2 regions of the Faecalicatena contorta genome follow, and region 1 is predicted to be linked to the other one. Evidence: a T-box and tRNA genes for the amino acid it is inferred to sense, from the RefSeq annotation. Region 1 holds a T-box; the other holds one or more tRNA genes.

Region 1 (7,442 bases):
TATCAATGTTTTCGAAATCAACTGCTGCGTTACCAGCAACTCTCTGAGAAAGTGTCTTTGTAATAGCAGCTGTTAATGTTGTTTTACCATGGTCAACGTGTCCAATGGTACCAATATTAGCATGTGGTTTTGTTCTTTCAAATTTAGCTTTTGCCATTTTGAATAATCCTCCTTAATATATAGCCCATTTTCGGGCATTTTATTGGTTTTCGCTTTTACTCGGCTAATTCTGATTATATTTCAAAAGGCCGGGTTTTTCAAGCCTTTTTCTGATATTTAGGCATTTTTATTGGATAACACTTTTTCCTGTACAGACTTCGGAACTGGCTCGTAGCTCTCGAAGAACATGGAGTAGTTTCCGCGTCCCTGTGTTCTGGAACGGAGGTCTGTGGAATAGCCAAACATCTCGGACAATGGCACGAATGCGCGGACAATTTTACCGCCGCCCAGATCATCCATACCTTCAATACGTCCACGGCGGGAGTTAATATCACCGATGATATCTCCCATATATTCTTCAGGCATTGTGACTTCTACTTTCATGATTGGCTCAAGAAGTACAGGTGATGATTTTCTCATGGCATCTTTAAATGCGAGAGAGCCGGCAATGTGGAATGCCATTTCACTTGAATCGACTTCATGGTAAGAACCATCATATACAGTCGCATGAACACCAACAACCGGGAATCCTCCGAGGATACCGGATTTCATAGCTTCTTCGATACCCTGGCCTACAGCCGGAATATATTCTTTTGGAATCGATCCGCCGACTACGCTGGAGTCGAACTTGTAAATCTCTTCTCCATTGACATCCATTGGCTCAAATTTAACTTTACAGTGTCCATACTGTCCACGTCCACCTGACTGTTTTGCATACTTGCTGTCTACATCAACAGGTTTTGTGAAGGACTCTTTGTAAGCAACCTGCGGCGCGCCTACGTTAGCCTCTACCTTGAATTCACGCAGAAGTCTGTCTACGATGATCTCCAGATGAAGCTCACCCATACCTGCGATGATTGTCTGTCCTGTCTCTTTATCTGTGTGTGCACGGAATGTCGGGTCTTCCTCCGCAAGTTTTGCAAGGGATTCTCCAAGTTTGCCCTGAGAAGCCTTTGTCTTCGGCTCTATTGCGAGCTCGATAACCGGCTCTGGGAATTCCATAGACTCCAGGATAACCGGATGCTGTTCGTTACAGATTGTATCCCCTGTTGTTGTGAACTTGAATCCGATAGCAGCTGCGATGTCTCCTGCATATACTTTATCCAGTTCTGCTCTCTTATTGGCATGCATCTGAAGGATACGTCCAACACGTTCTTTTTTGCCTTTTGTTGCGTTCAGCACGTAAGAACCGGAGTTTATAGAACCGGAGTATACTCTGAAGTAAGCAAGCTTACCTACAAACGGGTCTGTCATAATCTTAAATGCCAGTGCTGAGAATGGTTCTTCATCAGATGAATGTCTCACCACGTTGTTTCCGTCCGCATCCACACCTTCGATTGGCGGGATATCTGTCGGCGCCGGCATATATTCGATCACTGCATCCAATAACTTCTGGACACCTTTGTTTCTGTATGCTGTACCGCAGCATACCGGAACAGCTGTACACTCGCAGGTTCCCTTTCTCAGGGCAGCCTTCAGTGCTTCAACAGAAGGTTCTTCGCCCTCCAGGTATTCCAGCATCAGATCGTCGTCTAATTCGCAGATCTTCTCGACTAATTCTGTACGGTACAGTTCTGCGTCGTCTTTCATATCGTCCGGAATCTCTACTACAGAAATGTCTTCGCCTTTTTCATCATTATAGATATAAGCCTGCATCTCCATTAAGTCGATGATTCCTTTGAATTCATCTTCTTTACCGATTGGCAGCTGAAGACAAATTGCATTTTTACCAAGTCTGTTCTTGATCTGCTCTACAGCATTGTAAAAATCAGCTCCCAGAATGTCCATCTTATTGATGAACGCCATTCTCGGTACATTGTATGTGTCAGCCTGACGCCATACGTTTTCTGACTGAGGCTCAACACCGCCCTTAGCACAGAATACACCTACGGCTCCATCCAGCACACGAAGTGAACGTTCAACTTCTACGGTAAAGTCAACGTGTCCCGGTGTATCGATGATGTTAATTCGATGTTCCAGGGCACCCGGCTTTGGCTTCGTCTTTTCTTCCAAAGTCCAGTGACATGTTGTAGCAGCTGAAGTAATTGTGATACCTCTCTCCTGTTCCTGCTCCATCCAGTCCATGGTCGCAGTACCCTCGTGAGTATCACCTATCTTATAGTTTACACCAGTATAATACAGGATACGCTCTGTCAATGTTGTCTTACCAGCATCGATATGAGCCATAATCCCTATATTCCTGGTCCTTTCTAGTGGATATTCTCTTCCAGCCAAGATTTTTTCCTCCTAATTAAAAACGGTAGTGAGCAAATGCTTTATTTGCCTCTGCCATCTTATGCATATCTTCTTTCTTCTTCACTGATGAACCAGTGTTGTTGGCTGCATCCAAAATTTCATTTGCAAGCCTTTCTTCCATTGTCTTCTCGCCTCTGTTACGAGAATAGGTTGTTAACCAGCGAAGTGCAAGAGCCTGTCTTCTGTCTGCTCTTACTTCGATCGGCACCTGATAAGTTGCACCACCGATACGTCTTGCCTTTACTTCGAGAACCGGCATGATATTGTTCATTGCTTCCTCGAAAACCTCGATAGCCGGCTTATCAGCCTTTGCCTCAACTCTCTCAAACGCTCCGTATACAATCTTCTGTGCTACACCCTTCTTACCATCTAACATAATGTTGTTGATAAGCTTGGTAACAACCTTATTGTTGTATATTGGATCCGCTAATACATCTCTTTTTTGAGTATGTCCTTTACGTGGCACGGTCCTTCCCTCCTTAATCATTATTTCCGGTCTCTGCCGGGATTAATTCATCGGTACTCACATGTGTCTTTCTATGGAAATCGCACTTCATGTGCTCGTGGCCGCGGGACCTGTCTATAAAAGTCAGCGCTTCATCTTTTGAATGACAATAAGCGCCTGCATAAATCCGCAACCTTTACTTATTGAACTGCTAATGTTCAATAAGATTCGATAATCATAGTTCTGTTTGTGATACGATTTAACTGTTTAGTTACATAATCTGCTAATTAGACAAACCTTTAAAAGCCGCTTTTATTTTGCGTCTTTTGGTCTCTTAGCGCCGTATTTAGAACGAGCCTGTCTTCTCTTAGCAACACCTGCTGTATCAAGTGTACCTCTTACGATATGGTATCTTGTACCTGGCAGGTCCTTAACTCTTCCTCCACGGATCAGAACAACACTATGCTCCTGCAGGTTATGTCCTTCACCCGGGATATAGCTCGTTACTTCGATTCCATTAGAGAGACGAACTCTGGCGATTTTTCTCAGAGCTGAGTTAGGCTTCTTTGGTGTAGCTGTCTTAACAGCTGTACATACACCCCTTTTCTGTGGTGCAGATACATTCGTAGCACGTTTCTGCAGAGAGTTGTATCCTTTCTGAAGTGCCGGTGCTGTTGATTTCTTTTCAGAAGTCTGACGTCCTTTTCTAACTAACTGGTTAAATGTTGGCATTCTTTTTCACCTCCTATGATTCTTTCGTTTCCTTCTCACTTATGTGGAAAGGGGTTGCAGATAATCGTAATTATCTTGATTTACGCGCCAAAAAATAATGCCTTTTTATGCACGCTAAATTAGTTTATTACGTTTTTGCGGGAAAGTCAAGGGATTTTCGATGATTTTTACGGAACTTTTTTGTTTCTTGATGTTCAAAGGGGTCAGACCCCTCCGCAAAAGGGTCAGACCCCTTTGCAGAAGCGACTGACCCCTCCGCGCAGCTTTTAGTATGCTTTCCCCCAGTAGACCATATGCTTCGCCGGTTTTCCGCAGCAGATGCACACGTCTGAGAGATGTTCCTCGTCATCCGGGATACATCTGGAAGATGCACCTCCTGTCTGGGTTTTGATTTCGTCTTCACAAGCCTCGTCACCACACCACATTGCTTTGATGAATCCACGGTTGCCCTGGAATTTTTCGTTCATTTCTTCCATCGTTACCGCGCTGTCTATATGGGCATCCAGAAATGCTTTTGCCCTGTCAAACATATCTTTCTGGATTGTTTCAAGGATATCGCCCAGTTTTGTAGTGATCTCATCCATTGATACGACGATCTTTTCTCTCGTATCGCGCCGTACTACTACAACCTGATTGTTTTCAATATCTTTTGGACCGATCTCTATTCTGGTCGGAATGCCGAGCATCTCCTGCTCACTGAATTTCCATCCGGGACTCTTTTCCGAATCATCGATCTTCGCCTTATAGCCCGCATCCTTCAGGGCGCCAAGCAGTTCGTTCGCCTTCTCGAGAACGCCTTCTTTGTGCTGGGCGATCGGAATCACTCTCGTCTGGACAGGCGCAATTCTCGGCGGCAGCACCAGGCCGCTGTCATCGCCGTGCACCATGATAATGGCGCCGATGATTCTGGTGGACAGGCCCCAGGATGTCTCATATACACTATGCAGCTCGTTGTTCTTATCCGCATATTTGATGTCAAACGCATCCGGAAATGCGTTTCCGAAGAAATGGCTTGTTGCGGACTGCAGTGCCTTTCCATCGTGCATCAGCGCCTCCACTGTGTATGTGTCCTGCGCCCCGGCAAATTTTTCACTTTCTGTTTTCCGCCCGGAAATCAGAGGAATTGCAAGGTCATCCTGAATAAAGTCTCTATATACATCACGCATGGTCAATGTCCGCTGCTCTGCCTCTTCGTATGTTGCATGGATCGTATGTCCTTCCTGCCACAAGAATTCTCTGGAACGCAGGAACGGTCTCGTGGTCTTTTCCCAGCGCAACACGGAACACCACTGATTCCATACTTTCGGCAGGTCCCGGTATGACTGCACTGTTCTGCTCCACAAATCACAGAACATGGTCTCTGATGTAGGCCTGATGCAGAATCTTTCCTGCAGTCTCTCCAGGCCTCCGTGAGTTACCCATGCCACTTCAGGAGCAAATCCTTCAATATGATCCGATTCCTTCTGAAGCAGTGCCTCCGGGATCAGAACAGGAAGATAGACATTCTCTACTCCGGTCTCTTTAAACCTCCTGTCGAGGCCGCTCTGGATATTCTCCCAGATTGCATACCCATTGGGCAGATAATTCAGACATCCCTTTACTCCCGAATAGTCGCACAGCTTTGCCTCACGGACTACATCTGTATACCATTGTGCAAAGTCCTCGTCTCTTGATGTGATTGATTCAACCAGTTTCTTTTCCTTAGCCATAATATGTCTCCTTTTCCATTCTCCAGGGCCCCTGCCCCGTATTTCATGTGTCAGGAAGTCGTGCTGTCCCGGTGTTTTTGTATAGTCAGGTATCCCTGGTATGCTGGTTATACTTAAATATACAAAAACGCCGGGACCTTCTTCCCCTCCAAAAAGGGACCGAAAGTCTCGGCGGTACCACCCTAATTAACTGCATCCCCTGACGCAGCTCACTCAAACACCGTTAACGCCGGTTCTACGCCGTGCTTTCACACAGCAGCTCCCGGGCCGGTTCTATACATTCTCCGCAAAGGCCTCACACCTAACAGCCTCCTCTCTGTATCGTTTCCTGCATATACTATTCCCGTTCATCGCCTGTAGTAACTGTGATTCTACTCGAAAACCCTCTCTTTGTCAAGGGATTCTCCTCCGCTAATCATGATCCTGTCGGACTGTAACGTTATCTTATCCCTGAACCTGCAGCAGCTTCTGTTTCAGCTCGCCCTCCAGACGCATCATCTCCTGCTCTGCCTCGCGGCGTTTCTGTCTGCCCTCCTGCTGGATGTGCATCACTTCGTCGAGCGTAGAAATCAGAGATTCGTTCGTCATCTTCAGCGTTTCAATGTCTACAATTCCACGTTCTGACTCTTTGGCAGTTTCAACTGTTGCCAGCTTCAGTTTCTCGGCGTTCTTACGCAGCAGCTGATTTGTCATGTCTGTCACTTCGCGCTGAGCTGCTGCTGCCTGAGCCGAATGCTCCACACCGAGAGCCAGAACCATCTGACTCTTCCACAATGGTATGGTATTTACTATCGTGGACTGGATCTTTTCTACCATAAGGGTGTCATTCCCCTGCACGAGGCGGATCTGAGGCGCGGTCTGGATTGAAATGGTGCGGGTCAGCTCGAGGTCATGTATTTTCTTTTCAAATCTGTTGCACATGGAGTCCAGGTCTCTGGCGGCCTGTGCATCCTCCGGCAGACCGTCTCTCTGGGCCTTATTCAGCAGTTCCGGAAGTTTCGTGGTACGTACCTCCTGCAGCTTCTTTTTTCCTGCCAGTATATACATGGAAAGTTCTTTAAAGTAGGTCAGATTCACCTCATACATTTTGTCCAGTATCGCAATATCTTTTAACAGCTGTACCTGGTGGTTCTCAAGCACTTTACATATCTGGTTAATGTTTGTCTCCGCCTTAGTATACTTTGACTTCATGGCATTTATTTTATTAGAAGTCTTCTTAAATATCCCCAGGAACCCCTTCTCTTCCTCTTCATCAAAATCCTTCAGCTCTTTCACTACGCCAGACAAAAGGTCTCCGATTTCCCCCAGGTCTTTCGTCTTTACGTTCTCCAGCGCCGTCTCCGAAAAGTCCGCCATCTTCTTCTGCGTGCCTGCCCCATACTGAAGAATAACGGAAGAATTGGTCAGGTCGATCTGGTTTGCAAAGTTATCGACTGCCCGTCTTTCTTCGTCCGTCAATATGTTGTCATCAAATACAACTTCTTCTTTCTCCACGACCTCTACTGCCTGTTTTTGTTCTTGGAAAGGTTCCAGCGTCAGTTCAGGGGTTCCTGCAAATCCTTCAAATTCGTTGTTCATTTTACTTCCTCCATCCGGTAAGTCTGCATCTAATTTTTTCTACTTTTTAAAGTCGTCCTTGGTAAGTCCCTCCTGTGCCAGCATTGTGTTCAGAACCGATATATCAGCCGATACATTCCAGGCCGTATCCTGGAACAAGCTGTCCAGAAGTTTCTCAAACGCTGCATTTAAAGTATCCAGAGTTTTCTCGATCTCACTCTTGGATGAAATAATATTGGCTCCCTGAACCGGCTGTGCATCCAGCTCCTCATAGGCCTCCAGAAGCTTGACTGTTGTCGGCAGATAATACTCCATCATCCGCCGGATATCCGGCACATTCTCCGGATTCTGTTCAACCCGGTCAAAAATCCGGTCCACCAGGGTCTGTATACGGGATATCTTCGCCGAAATCTCTTCCCCCGGAATCGCATCATTACATTTTTCGATCTTTTTGATATACTCATCCCCCGCCTGGATAATCTCTTTTACCTGCGGGTCCATATTCATATCCTCCTCAGCCCGGCGCGCTTTCTCCAGACGTTCCTCCTGTTTCTGCTTTTCTATGCGCTGCATGAGATCTGTAT
Region 2 (7,442 bases), 1.4 Mb from region 1:
CCCGGCCGTATCTATAATGAAGCTGGACTTGACATGAATCTTCTCTAAAAGCATCCGCTGTACTTCCAGCGCCCTCTCCTCACAGTTACAGTGGGAAATCGCCAGTATCTTATCCTCCGGCATCTCCAGATCTTCGATTATGTGATCCGCCATTTTTGCCAGCGCCCTTTTCATGCCCCTTGCCTGTCCCAGCTGGCAGATGATGCCCTCGGGTTTTGCACCCATAACCGGCTTAATGTTCAAGGCGCTTGCCACGATTGCTTTAATACCCGACAGCCTGCCATTTTTTCTGAGGGTATCCAGGGTCTCAAGTACAAAATAAGTATTCTGCCCCGCGATATATCTTTCAACGGTGTCAATCACCTCTTTGAACGTCATTCCCCGGTCTTCGCATTCCTGTATCTTCATCGCAATCAGGGTCTCTCCCACGGATGCGGATCGAGAATTGAAAATATAGATGTCTTTTTCTCCATATTCTTCTTTGTAAAGCTTTCTGCCCAACTCCGCGCTGTTATAGGACCCGCTCAGTTCCGCAGACAGAGTAACCGCGTAAACCCTGTCCGCTTCACAGTGATATCTCTCCATGTATTCTTCCGGCGACGGGCAGGAAGACTTGGGACATTCCGGGCTTGCCGCCACGCGTCTCAAAAAATCGGCCTGATCAAATGTCTCATCGTCTATGATCCGGACTCCGCCCACTTCCATACTCAGGGAAGCGGTCTCAAAAAGCCCGCTTTTTTTCATATCTTCCGTTAATTCACCGCAGCTGTCTACAATTACTTTATAGCTCATATTATATCCTCCCACACTACAAATAGTGCATTCCGCATCTATTATATGTAGTTTTAAATACTACATACTAATATAGCACACTTTATATCGTATGAAAAGATATTTTTTTAATTACCCGTCACCCAATTTGATTTTTCTGGATATTCCCAGTGCAATCCCCATCTCCGTCATCAGAAACAAGATGGATGTCCCTCCGTAACTAATGAAGGGAAGCGTAATACCCGTTGTAGGAATCAAGTTGGTAACAACTGCAATATTCAGAATTACCTGAAGTGCAATGTGGGCAAAAATCCCGGTAGCAATCAGGGAACCGTACAGATCGGGCGCATTTCTGGCTATAAACATCAGCCTGTACAATAAAAGGCCAAACAAGACCAGTATCACAATCGCGCCGAAAACCCCCAGCTCCTCGCAGACAATAGATAGGATCATATCATTCTGCACTTCCGGAATTACCCCGAGTTTCTGTGTACTGTTTCCGAGACCTTTTCCAAAAAATCCGCCGGAACCGATTGCATACAGCCCCTGCATTACCTGGAAGCCGCCTTTGTCCGCGTGGTTCTCCGGATCCAGCCATGTAATGATCCGGCGCAGACGAAAGTTTTCACTTGTGGTAATGGTCGCCGCCATCACGGAAATCCCCACGACCGCCACTGCGGTAAATGCTCCCACCACCGCGATAAAAGGCTTTGTCTTAGGGTGAACTACAAAAATCAGTATGCAGGTGATCGCCATCACAATAATCGCCGTACTTAGATTGTCTGTCAGAAACATGACACCCCCGGCCGCAATTACACCGAATGCCATAATCCTCACAAGCCCTTCTCTCGTATTGATTTTCTTCCCCAGCCTGCACAATTCATAGGATATAAACAATATCACCGCTATCTTGGTTATCTCAGATGGCTGCAGCGTCAAATTTCCCGGCAGCTGGATCCATCTTCTGGCTCCATATATTTCAATTCCCAGCGGTGTCTGTACCAGAGCCATCATAATCATAGCGAATATGTAAAGTTCAAACGCAAACGCTCCATATATATGATAGTCAATCTTGGATACTATAAACATAGCGGCAAAACTCAAAACACTGATGACCGCCTGCTTGGAAAAATAATACATATCGTTCTCAAAGTCTGACTGTGCACTGTAGGCGCTGGTACTGTATAGCATCACCAGACCAAAACACATCAGAAAAATGATCACCAGCAGCAGATCGTAATCAAAATACCGGATGCCCTTTTTCACCCACTTCTTCTTTCCGGCCTTTTTTTCCGCAGGCGGCGGAGAGTGCGGAACGCTCTGCATGGGCCGTGTTGCGTCCGGCCTCTTTCTCCTGGCTTCTATACTGCTGCCATCACTGCCGCCTCTGCCCGGCGGCGTTGCACGCTTCCTCCCGTTATTTCGAATCGGCTGCACTGTCCTGCTTCTCATGATATCTCCCCTGTTCCTGAATTTTTACAAAAGATCTCATCTGTTTACTTCTGCCAGGTATTCTTGTGGCATATTACGAAAACAGACACCTTAAAACAGCCGGCCGCCATCGGCTTCGGCCAGCTGTCCTTCTTTTCCTATCTGCTGCTCATAGCCGGATGCACCGGTTTGCCATGCTCAAAAAATCTGTCATACCAGACAAGGAAAATATAGACCGTCCAGATCTTACGGCTGTTGTCTGTTTTCTCATTTGTATTCTTACCATCCTTATGCTCATCCAGCATTTTCACCAGCATGTCTGTATTGAAAAACTTCTCCGCCGCTTCGGATGTAAACATCTTTTTTACTATATTATAATACTTCTCTTCCCTCAGCCAAACTCTGATCGGAATCGGAAAGCCCAGCTTTTTCTTTTCTGCCGTCTTACTCCGTATTACTTTATCTGCGGCCGCCCTCAGAGCCACCTTAGTCCTTGGTGCGCGCACTTTATAATCCAGCGGCAGTGTCTCGGCCAGTTCCAGCACCTCCCTGTCCAGAAACGGCACCCTGACCTCCAGCGAATTAGCCATTCCCATCTTATCGCCCTTCATCAGGATATCGTGCACAAGCCACAGATGCAGATCCACGTACTGCATCTTCGTTACCGGGTCTTTTCCCTTTACCCGTTCATAAAGTGGTCGGGTTACCTTCTGAATTCCGGGCTCACATCCTTTCTTGAGCAGACGGCTGGCTTCTCGCTCCGTAAAAATATTCGTGGCATTTGCAAAATACCGCTCCTCCAGTGTCTTGCCGTGCCTCATCAGAAATCCTCTCCCCTTCACTCCTCTTGGCAGACAACGCTCCGCAAACTTACCAAGCACTCTTCTGATGCACATGGGAATCTTATTAAATCCGGTATGCTCCAGAGGTTCACAATATATATTATAGCCTCCGAAAAGCTCGTCAGAGCCCTCTCCCGAAAGTACAACTTTTACCTTCTTGGCAGCCTCTTCGCTCAAAAAATACAGGGCGATCGCAGCTGGATCCGCCACCGGTTCGTCCATATAATACTGGATATCCGATAATTTGTCCCAATATTCCTCGGGCGTGATTACCTTTGCATCGTTCTGCATATTGATGCTTGCCGCAAATTCCTTTGCATCCTGAATCTCACTGTATTTACCCTCGTCAAACCCTACAGTGAAGGTACGGTCCACTTGCCCCAGATACGTCAGGTAACTGGAATCCACGCCGCTTGACAGGTAGGAAGCGACCTCAACATCGCTGATTTTGTGTTTTTCCACCGACTCTTTCATAACGTGTTCGACATCTTCCACAATCTCCTCAAAGGACTTCCTGCTGTCTCCCGTAAAATGAGGTTCAAAGTACCTGGTTATTTCCATCTTTCCGTTTTCATATGTGAAATAATGGCCCGGCTGAAGGCAAAATACCCCCTTGAAGAAAGTCTCATTCGTAGGGACAAACTGGAAAGAAAGGTAATTTCCAAGGGCTGCCTCATTAAAGACCTTATCAAATTTTGGATGCTCCATAAAAGACTTGATTTCTGAACCGAACATCAGGGCGCCATTCATCTTTGCATAATACAGAGGTTTAATGCCAAAAATATCCCTTGCCGCAAAAAGTTTTTTCTTCTTTATATCCCAGATTGCAAATGCATACATCCCGCGCAGCCTGTCTACGAGGTTCTCGCCCCACTCCTCGTAGCCGTGCAGCAGAGTCTCGGAATCCGTATTTGATACAAATAGATGACCAGCCTCCACTAGGTCTTTCCGCAGATCCTGGTAATTATATATCTCTCCGTTAAACACCAGCACCATGCTGCGGTCCTCATTATACAACGGCTGGTCTCCCACCGGTGAGAGGTCGATGATGCTCAGCCGTCTGAACCCCAGCGCCGCATCCTCATCCACATACCTGCCCTCACTGTCCGGTCCTCTGTGTACGATCGTGTTCATCATATTGACCAGTACCTGTTCTCTATCTTCAACTTCTCCTACAAATCCTGCAAATCCACACATAAAAATTTATCTCCTTTTATTATGCCTTCCTGTTCTACCGCGTATCAAAGGATACTATACTATATAACTTGTCCTATATTATAGCTTTTTTTACATATAAAAACAACTTTTTTTAAAAGATGGGAGATTGGCATGATTTTTCGCCAAAAATGATCAATTCCAAATAACATGTTTAACATAAGAAAAGCAGTGCTCTTATGCACTGCTACTCTGATCGGGGTGACAGGATTCGAACCTGCGACCTCACGGCCCCCAGCCGTGCGCTCTAACCAAACTGAGCCACACCCCGCCTCACTTGTTATATTATATAAGACTTTTGCCAAATTGTAAAGTGGAACCTTTTTAATTTTCTTCCATACTATAATATTGTAAATGATATGGAAGGAGATATCGCAAATGGCGAATTGTCAAAACAATATGCGCTACGGCAGACAAATGAACAATAATAACTGCCGCAGCATGCCGAACGGTAATAATAACTGCCGTCCTGCACCTGCCCCCATGCCGAGAACTGACCGCCGCCAGTGCGGCTCAACAGAACCTTGTGGATGCCGTGCTCCAGAGCCACGCAAACCGGAACCATGTGGTTGCCGCACTCCAGAACCACGAAAACCGGAACAATGCGGTTGCCGAGCTCCAGAATCCCGTAACCCAGAACAATGCGGTTGCCGCACTCCGGAACACCACAAACCAGAACAGCGTGAATGCCGCACTCCGGAACGCCGTCCGTCACAGCCGTGTGGATGCCGTTATGATGCATTGGAAGATTTCCCAATTGCTATGGCATACGTACCCTGGCAGAAATGGCGGAATTTATACGAACCTTGTAAAGGGTTACAGAGAGGTACAATTTTTGAAGACCTCTCAAAACCATTTCATGGAAGAGGAGGGTGTAATCGATGAGTGAACGTCCATGCAGAAAAGATTTACTTGACCATATCAATGCGGTCAGCTTCGCGGTGGATGACGTGAAACTTTTTCTGGATACCCATCCCTGCGATGAAGATGCACTCGCTTACTTTCGCGAGTACAGCCGTATGAGAAATGAGGCTCTGAAAGAATATGCCGCATACTATGGTCCTCTTACAATTGATACTACTATCTATTCCTGCGCTGACAGGTGGGACTGGATCAATGAGCCATGGCCATGGCAGGAAGGAGGATGTTAGTATATGTGGGGTTATGAAAAAAGACTGCAGTATCCTGTAAAAATTACACAGACCAACCCGAAAATTGCTCAGATCATTATCACACAATTTGGGGGACCCGACGGCGAGCTCGCTGCTTCTATGCGTTATCTCTCACAGAGATACACAATGCCTTACAAAGAAGTGACTGGTATTCTGACAGATATCGGCACGGAAGAACTGGCTCATATGGAGATGATCTGTGCCATTGTCCATCAACTCACCAGAAACCTGACACCGGAAGAAATTGAGAAATCCGGCTTCGGTACCTATTATGTAGACCATACCCTTGCGCTCTGGCCGCAAGCGGCGAGCGGGATGCCATGGACGGCAACCGTGTTCCAGTCAAAAGGCGATCCGATCACAGATCTCCATGAAGATATGGCTGCGGAACAGAAAGCAAGAACAACTTATGACAATATCCTGAGACTGGTGAAAGACCCAGAAGTCTGCGATCCTATACGTTTCCTGAGAGAACGTGAGATTGTTCATTATCAGAGGTTCGGTGAAAGCCTGCGCATCGTTCAGGATAATCTGGACAGTAAAAACTTCTATGCCATCAATCCTGAATTCGATATTCGTCAGGACTGCGGCTGTAAATAAAGCTGCATCAGCAAGCTCTATCTGTTGATATAACCCCTTCAAACGAACGGCTCATAAATTTAAAATACAGGACCCAGCCTTACCATGAAGGCTGCGTCCTGTATTTTATTTATGCGGTACCTGCCGCTGTGTGTTCTTTCTGTCCCTGCAGGACATACATGAAAGATGTCCTGCAGGTATATATCTGATTTCCTATAAGGCTATTCCGCCTTTGCACCTAATGTTACCTGATAGGTATTTTCAGTGTATTCCCCGTTACTGCCTGGAACCTGGACCGTCAGCGTCACAGTGTCACCTTTTGCATAATATCTTAACTGTTCTTTCAGTGTATTCATGCTGTCAATCGTTGTTCCATTCAATGCTGTTATGACTCCCCCCTTCGTCATTCCAGCTGCTTTTGCTCCGCCTCCGCTGGTAACATCTGTCACATAAACACCAAGCGGCATATTAAATCTCTGCGCATTCTCAGAAGTCACATCAATACCTTCGATTCCCAGATATCCTCTGTCCGCTTCTGCAACTTTGGATTTTGTCTGCTGATTCATGAGATTCGTAATAATATCTGACACATCGCTGATCGGAATTGCGTAGCCGACACCTTCGACAGAGCTTCCTACAAGTTTGGAGGAGTTAATTCCGATAACCTCCCCGTTTGCATTCACAAGCGCGCCGCCGCTGTTTCCTGGATTGATCGCTGCATCTGTCTGAATCAGTCTGACATCGCTGGTTGTTGTTTCACCTGTCATAGTGTCTGTAGTCGTACTCTCACGATCCGTCGCGCTTATTACACCTGTCGTAACAGACTGGCCGTATCCGAGTGCGTTTCCGATGGCAATGGCCGGTTCCCCCACTTTCAACTGAGTAGAATCTCCCAGGGTAGCTACTGCGATCTTATCCATTGTATCTTTGGAAATCGTATCCAACGGCACGGCAATAACTGCCAGGTCATGAGACGGGTCTGTCCCTTTAATATCTGCCTCGAGGCTTGTGCCGTCATCGAACGTAACTGTCAGTGTCTCGCTGCCTTCCACCACATGATTGTTCGTCACAATCAAAAGTTCCGAATCATTCTGGGAGATAATGATACCCGTCCCTGCGCTCTCGCTTTGCTGCTGGGATATGCCTCCGAAGAAATCCTGCACCTGCTGGACACTCATATTGGTGATTGAAACAATGGAAGGCATAACGCTTTCCACAACACCGGATACATCTGATGTGATGACACTGGATGTTTTGGTAAGAGAGCTGCTATTAACCGGAGCCGTATTCTTCGCCGCTGTATTAGATGACTCATTCAGCCCCAGTACCTTACTGCCCACAATATTAGATGTTAAAAATGTTGCGCTGGAAACAACTCCAAATAATAGAGCGCATCCGGTTACTACGACAGCCTTGGGCATTTTCTTTTTTG

What was found. The T-box of region 1 lies ahead of proS (proline--tRNA ligase). A T-box ahead of a tRNA ligase gene usually reads a tRNA of that ligase, here a tRNA-Pro.
Region 2: it encodes a tRNA-Pro, which carries the amino acid that the T-box ahead of proS (proline--tRNA ligase) is inferred to sense. The anticodon was not compared.

Annotation. Positions count from the first base shown of each region.
Region 1 covers NZ_BQNQ01000001.1:631,197-638,638, reverse strand. Annotated here, with positions in the region: gene tuf (elongation factor Tu) at 1-157, opposite strand, end outside; gene fusA (elongation factor G) at 277-2,394, opposite strand; gene rpsG (30S ribosomal protein S7) at 2,411-2,881, opposite strand; gene rpsL (30S ribosomal protein S12) at 3,173-3,592, opposite strand; gene proS (proline--tRNA ligase) at 3,859-5,301, opposite strand; T-box leader at 5,453-5,661, opposite strand; gene MWG26_RS02820 (toxic anion resistance protein) at 5,746-6,879, opposite strand; gene MWG26_RS02815 (5-bromo-4-chloroindolyl phosphate hydrolysis family protein) at 6,919-7,442, opposite strand, start outside.
Region 2 covers NZ_BQNQ01000001.1:1,992,972-2,000,413, reverse strand. Annotated here, with positions in the region: gene MWG26_RS08910 (DegV family protein) at 1-792, opposite strand, end outside; gene MWG26_RS08905 (FtsW/RodA/SpoVE family cell cycle protein) at 904-2,223, opposite strand; gene asnB (asparagine synthase (glutamine-hydrolyzing)) at 2,361-4,241, opposite strand; tRNA gene MWG26_RS08895 (tRNA-Pro) at 4,456-4,530, opposite strand; gene MWG26_RS08890 (hypothetical protein) at 4,600-5,001, opposite strand; gene MWG26_RS22710 (spore coat associated protein CotJA) at 5,022-5,144, shown strand; gene MWG26_RS08885 (spore coat protein CotJB) at 5,141-5,410, shown strand; gene MWG26_RS08880 (manganese catalase family protein) at 5,414-6,031, shown strand; gene MWG26_RS08875 (S1C family serine protease) at 6,232-7,442, opposite strand, start outside.